Regions from separate parts of the Streptomyces sp. NPDC005374 genome, predicted to be linked through region 2. Evidence: riboswitches for the same ligand, from Rfam matches in the RefSeq annotation. Region 2 holds a riboswitch; the other holds the start of a gene.

Region 1 (3,400 bases), on a different contig from region 2:
GACGACATCGCCGAGCGCGTTGGCCGCGTGCTCCGTGATGCCGACCGTCGAGACGCCGTCCTCGGCGCCCGACAGCCACTCGTGCTCCTTGCTGTAACGCAGCTGCTGGGGGTTGCTCATGGCCTGAATTCTCCTGTACGCGGGGCGGTGGTGAGGAAAGGGGGAACTGCGGAAGGCGCGCGTGAGCAGCGACTGGGCGCTCAGCATCACCTACAGGGTTACTTCTGACGCTTGTAGAACGGCAGCGCCACGACCTCGTACGGCTCGTGGCTGCCCCGGATGTCCACGCCGACACCCGCCGTGCCCGGCGTCGCGTACGCGGCGTCGACGTACGCGATCGCGATGGGCCTGCCCAGCGTGGGGGAGGGGGCGCCGGAGGTGACCTCGCCGATGACCTCGCCGCCCGCGACGACGGCGTACCCGGCACGAGGGACGCGACGACCCTCGGCGACCAGGCCGACGAGGACGCGCGGGGGGTTCTCCGCGGCGCGCGAGGCGGCCTCCTGGAGCGCCTCGCGTCCGACGAAGTCCCCCTCCTTCTCGAACTTCACGACCCGGCCGAGCCCGGCGTCGAAGGGGGTCAGCTCCCGCGAGAGCTCGTGACCGTACAGCGGCATCCCCGCTTCCAGGCGCAGGGTGTCCCGGCAGGACAGCCCGCAGGGGACCAGGCCGGCACCCTCGCCGGCCTTGGTCAGCGCCTGCCACAACTCGACGGCGTGCTCGGGCTTCACGAACAGCTCGAAGCCGTCCTCCCCGGTGTAGCCGGTGCGCGCGATCAGCGCGGGGACCCCGGCGACCGTGCCCGGCAGACCGGCGTAGTACTTCAGCCCGTCGAGATCGGCGTCGGTCAGGGACGCGAGGATCCCCGGCGACTCGGGGCCCTGTACGGCGATCAGCGCGTACGCGTCCCGGTCGTCCCGCACCTCGGCGTCGAAGCCGGCCGCGCGCTCGGTCAGCGCGTCCAGGACGACCTGGGCGTTGGAGGCGTTGGCGACGATCATGTACTCGGTCTCACCGAGCCGGTAGACGATCAGGTCGTCCAGGATGCCGCCGTCGGCCTGGCAGATCATGGTGTAGCGGGCGCGGCCGACACCGACGGAGCCGATGTTGCCGACGAGGGCGAAGTCCAGGAGCGCGGCCGCGGCCGGCCCGCTCACCGTGATCTCCCCCATGTGGGAGAGGTCGAAGAGCCCGGCCTTCGTACGCACCGCGTTGTGCTCGTCGCGCTCGGAGCCGTACCGCAGGGGCATGTCCCAGCCGGCGAAGTCGGTCATGGTCGCGCCGAGCGAACGACGCAGGGCATCGAGCGCGGTGAAGCGGAGTTCGGAACTGCTCATCGGACGTTGTCTCCAGGGATCCAAGGCATGACGGGCGAGGGCTTTCCTCCCCATCTGTCATCGGAACCTGAGAGGTTCGCCCTGATCACGAAGTGACCTGGACTTGCACCGTGGGTGGGACCGCCGTCGAGTCGGCGGCCCGCTTTTCAGATGTGCCTCGCCCGCGCGGTAACGGGGCCTGAGAGATTCAAGGGAGGGACTTGCTCCTTCGGCGCCCGGGTACATGTACCCGGGACTCTCCCGCGCGGATTCAAACGGCCGGTATGCAGTTGGCGCCGACATCATTGCACGCCTCGCGGGCGGGCGGCAGGGCCGCACCTGGCCCTCCCTTCTGTAACCGGCTTGTGGCGGTACGCGTACAGAAACACGGGAGATCATCCATTACCTTCTCTTTACGCTCGGTGGGGAGGGGAAGCCCTGACCCCGGAGGAGGACGATGACGGTGAACAGGACCACGGCGTACGCGACGACCTCGGCCATCGCGCTGCCCGAGCAGCCCGCGGCCCCGGCCGTCGAGGCCCGCGGCCCGCGCCCGGTGCCGGTCGTCCGTGACCTGCGCGACCGCATGGGGCACAGCCCGCACGCCCTGCTCTTCGGTCCCCGGGACCTCGTCGTCATCACCGGCCTGCCCGGCAGCGGCAAGTCGACCCTGATGAAGCGTGCGGTCAGGGGGACGAGCATCGACTCCCAGGACACCCGCGACCGCTGGGACGGCCGGCTGTCCCGCTTCCTGCCGTACGCCCTCTACCGCCCGCTGGTCCGGCTCGCGCACTACGCCGGACTGCGCCGCGCCCTGCGCTCCGGCGAGGGTGTCGTCGTGCACGACTGCGGGACGCAGGCCTGGGTGCGCGGCTGGCTGGCCCGCGAGGCCCGCCGCCGGGGCGGCACCCTGCACCTGCTGCTCCTCGACGTCACGGCGGACACCGCGCTGGAGGGCCAGCGCGAGCGCGGCCGGGGCGTCTCGAGGTACGCGTTCCTGCGTCACCGGGGCGCCGCCGCCCGCCTGATCCGGGCCGTGGAGCGCGGCGACCTGCCCCAGGGCTGCGGTTCGGCGGTGCTGGTCGACCGGGACGCGGCGGACGTCCTGCGGCGGATCGGCTTCACCGGCTGAGGCGCGCGGAGTTTCGCGGGCCGGGCCACCTTCCGCCGCACCCGCTAGCCTTCAGCCACATCAGTACTGGGTTCACAGCAGGCGGTCAGACAGATGGATTTCCCGGCGGATCTCCCCGCGGACTTCTCGGAGTTTCCGGCACAGACGGCACACCCCCATCCGCACGGCGGATGGCCGGGCAACGAACTGGAGGAGGTGCTCTCGGCCTCCCTCGGCATGCCCTCGGCGGGCGCCCGGATCATCGAGGTGCTCGGCCGCAGCTTCGTCTGGATCCCCCTGCCGAACGGCGGCGGCCCGCACAGCGGTCCCCTCGACCTGCCCACGCTGGAGATCGACGGCCAGGCGTTCGTCCCGGTCTTCAGCTCCGAGGAGCAGTTCCGCCAGGTCGTCGGCAGCCATCTGTCGTGCACCATCGCCCCGGCGGTCGAGTTCGCCCGCGGCCTGCCCCCGCACGTGGGCATCGCCCTGAACCCCGACGGCGTGGTCGGCGTGCCGCTCCCCCCGGCCGCCGTCGCCGACCTCTGCCGGGTGGGCCGCACCCCCCTCGACGGCCCCAACACCGGCGGCCGGGTCAAGCTCTACGAGCCGGACTGGCAGGACGACCCGGTCGACTTCCTCGCCACCGCCTCCGCGGAGTTCGCGGCGACGGGCGTGGTCCTGACGGCCCGCCGCTGCCTGGCGGCCATCGAGACGGCCGACCCGGTGATGTTCGTCGGCGTCGAACTCTCCCAGTGGGAGGGCGACCTGCGCACCCTGCCGATGGACGCCCTCGGCAGGGCCCTGCACCGGACGCCGGTCCGCTGGCCGGTGAACCTGGTCCTGCTGGACGTGGCGGACGACCCGGTGGGGCACTGGATGCGCGAACAGGTACGGCCCTTCTACACGCAGGGCTAGCTGCACCCACCCAGGGGCGCGGGGAAGCGCGACAAGCCACAGACAACCCGCACCCGCC
Region 2 (3,400 bases):
GCCTGCGCAGGTAGCGCAGCATCGCGGTCTCGGAGCGGTACTGGTGGAAGACGGGATGGGCAAGGAAGTCGTCGGAGCGCAGCAGCGCGTCCGGCAGTGCCTCCTCGGTGGCCGCGTCCAGTGCCTCGATGTCGGCCTCGACCCCGAACGCGCCCCACACCGCGGCGAGTTGCGCCCGCAATGTGGTCTCGTCGCAGGCGATGGACACATGGTCGGCGTCGACAAGATGGAGGTTGACGCCGTTCTGCCGCGCCTCGGAGACGATCTCGGCGGCCTTCGCGGGCACGCGCACGGTGAGCGTGTCGAAATAGGAACCGTGCACGACCTCGACCCCGCCGGCCGTGAGGCCCGCGGCGAGGATGTTCGCGTACCGGTGCGTCCGCCGTGCGATGCCCCTGAGCCCCTCGGGCCCGTGGTAGACGGCGTACATCCCGGCCATCACCGCGAGCAGCACCTGGGCCGTGCAGATGTTGCTGGTCGCCTTCTCCCTACGGATGTGCTGCTCACGCGTCTGCAGCGCGAGCCGGTAGGCCTTGTTCCCGTCGGCGTCCACGGACACGCCCACGAGCCGCCCGGGCAGGCTCCGCGCGAACTTCTCCCGCACGGCCATGTATCCGGCGTGCGGCCCGCCGAACCCCATCGGCACACCGAAGCGCTGCGTGGTCCCGACCGCGATGTCCGCCCCGAGCTCGCCGGGCGACCTGAGCAGCGTCAGCGCGAGCAGATCGGCGGCGACGGTCACGAGCGCGCCGAGCTCGTGAGCCTGGTCGACGACCGCCTTGATGTCGCGTACGGCCCCGGAGGCTCCGGGGTACTGGAGGAGCACCCCGTTGATCTCCCGCTCGGCGAGCGCGGCCGGGATCCCGTCACTGAGGTCGGCGACGACGACCTCGACTCCGGTCGGCTCGGCGCGCGTCTGGATCACGGCGATGGTCTGCGGCAGCACGTCGGCGTCGACGAGGAAGATCCCCTTCTTGTTCTTCCCCATCCGGCGGGACAGCGCCAGGGCCTCGGCCGCGGCGGTCCCCTCGTCGAGCAGCGAGGCACCGGAGGTCGGCAGCCCGGTGAGGTCGGCGACCATGGTCTGGAAGTTGAGCAGGGCCTCGAGGCGTCCCTGCGAGATCTCCGGCTGGTAGGGCGTGTAGGCCGTGTACCAGGCCGGGTTCTCCATCACGTTGCGCAGGATGACGGGCGGCGTGAAGGTGCCGTAGTACCCGAGCCCGATCATGGAGTCGAGCACCTGGTTCCGGTCGGCCAGCGACCGCAGCTCGGCCAGTACCTCGGCCTCGGTGCGCGCTCCGGGCAGCTCCAGGGCATCGGCGTTCTTGATCACATCCGGTACCGCGGCAGCGGTGAGTTCGTCCAGCGAGCCGTAACCGACCTGGGCGAGCATCTTGGCCTGAGCCCCGTGATCGGGGCCGATGTGACGCTGCTCGAAGGGGATTCCCTGCTCGAGCGCGGAGAGCGGAATGCGATGGGCGGTCATTGCGGAGGCCTCCTGGTCAGACGCGACCTACGAGGGGCGCCCCGGCACGGGTACCCCGACGGCCTCCCCCTCTGTCATCTCAACCTGAGAGCTTCACCAGCCGCCCGAGGGCAGCCGGCTTTCACCGTCGGTGAGAGCGGAAGCCGTCGGCCCCCGCCCTGCTTTCCAGAGTGACCTCGTCCGTGCGGTACGTGAGCCTGAGAGATTCCGGGGAGGATTTGCTCCTTCGGCGCCTCCGATGGTGTCCGGAGGACTCTCCCGCACGGGGTCGACAGCCGCCTGCAACACTACCAGCGAGGTCAACGCCCGAGCTTTCGAGTGGCCGCACACCCCGATGTGCTCTTTCGTAGTGCTTAGGACCGCTTCGGATGAGTTGCGACCAAGTGGAGGGCCCGTGCAGACCGACATCGATCCGCGCAACCTGATCGGCCGCAAGGCGTTCGACCGCAACGGTGCCAAGATCGGCAGTATCGACGAGGTCTACCTCGACGACGCGACCGGCGTGCCTGAATGGGCGGCCATACGCACCGGCCTCTTCTCCCGGGACGCCTTCGTTCCCCTGGGCCCCAGCGAAGTGATCGAGGGCACACTCCACGTCCCCTTCGACCGCACCCTCATCAAGGAAGCCCCCGACTTCGGCGTGGGCCGTCACCTCTCCCCCGACCAGGAACTCCAGCTCTATCACCACTACGGCCTCGACCTCGCCCCACCGCCCCCGTTCCCGGACCGGGACTTCGGCAAGCTGGCAGGCACCGAGGAGGCCGACGCCTGAGAGAAGCTCCCGGCTGACCGACCCGAGGACGATCCCGTCACGCCTGACGCGGCCGGAGACCCGGGACCTCCACCAACGGCAACGGCTCAGCCACCTCCAGCGCGGGATCCTCGACCCGGAACGTCCGCACCCGCCCCGGCTCGGAACGCGGCGTCTCGAACCGCACGGTCACCCTCCCCAATCCACTGCCCTGCACCCACCCGTGCCCGTACTCGGCATGCCGCACATCGTGACCGGCGACCCACCGCCGCTCGGCAACCTCCTTCGGCTCCTGCACAGCGGTGTCCTCAGCCGTCTCCTCGACGGTGTGATCCATTCGCTCCTCCATGGCCTGAGCGAACAGATCCTCCTGCGTGAAGTCGGCCAGCCCACTCACCCCCACCCCCAGCAACCGCACCCCTCCGGTCGAGTCCACCCCCTCCAGCAGCCGCAGAGCGGCCTCACGCACCACCGCGGGATCGTCGGTGGGCCCCCGCAGGGTCTCGGACCGCGTCAACGTCGAGAAGTCGTAGCGCCGTACCTTCAACACGATGGTCCGCCCCGACAGCCCGGCCCCCCGCAGCCGCCGCACACACCGGTCGGCCAGTCGCTGCACTTCCAGCCCCACCCGGACCCGGTCATGGATGTCCACGTCGTACGTGTCCTCCACCGACACCGACTTCGTCTCCCGCTCCGCGACCACGGCCCGCTCGTCCCGGGTCAGCGCCATCGCGTACAGCCCGTGCCCGTGCGCCTTCCCCAGCAGCCGTACGAGCTCGTCCTCGCCCGCCTCCACGATCTCGTCGACCGTCTGGATCCCGGCCCGCCGCAGGTGGTCCCCCGTCGCCGGCCCCACCCCCGGGAGCGTCCGGACCGACATCGGCCCCAGCAGCGCCCGCTCGGTACCCGGCTCGATCACCACCAGGCCGTCCGGCTTGGCCTGCTCCGAGGCGATCTTCGCGAGCATCTTGGACGCGGCGAGCCCCACGGATCCCGTCAGCCCCGTGCCGGCCCGTATGTCGGCTCGCAGCTTCGCCCCGGCCAACCGCGCCGACCGCTCGTCCCAGGCCGTTCCCCCGGCCTCCAGGTCCACGAACGCCTCGTCGAGGCTCAGGGGCTCCACCAGCGGCGACAACTCGCGCAGCAGCCCCATCACCTGCTCG

The links. Region 2 has a riboswitch for glycine ahead of gcvP (aminomethyl-transferring glycine dehydrogenase). Riboswitches for the same ligand answer to the same signal wherever they lie in the genome.
Region 1: another riboswitch for glycine. It lies ahead of gcvT (glycine cleavage system aminomethyltransferase GcvT); the one in region 2 lies ahead of gcvP (aminomethyl-transferring glycine dehydrogenase).

Annotation. Positions count from the first base shown of each region.
Region 1 is NZ_JBIAKA010000020.1:85,611-89,010, reverse strand. Features, by position in the region: gene gcvH (glycine cleavage system protein GcvH) at 1-120, opposite strand, end outside; gene gcvT (glycine cleavage system aminomethyltransferase GcvT) at 219-1,337, opposite strand; glycine riboswitch at 1,494-1,590, opposite strand; gene ACFYRX_RS38570 (AAA family ATPase) at 1,774-2,448, shown strand; gene ACFYRX_RS38565 (enhanced serine sensitivity protein SseB) at 2,542-3,342, shown strand.
Region 2 is NZ_JBIAKA010000010.1:9,119-12,518, reverse strand. Features, by position in the region: gene gcvP (aminomethyl-transferring glycine dehydrogenase) at 1-1,486, opposite strand, end outside; glycine riboswitch at 1,662-1,757, opposite strand; gene ACFYRX_RS25160 (PRC-barrel domain-containing protein) at 1,881-2,258, shown strand; gene ACFYRX_RS25155 (DNA polymerase IV) at 2,296-3,400, opposite strand, start outside.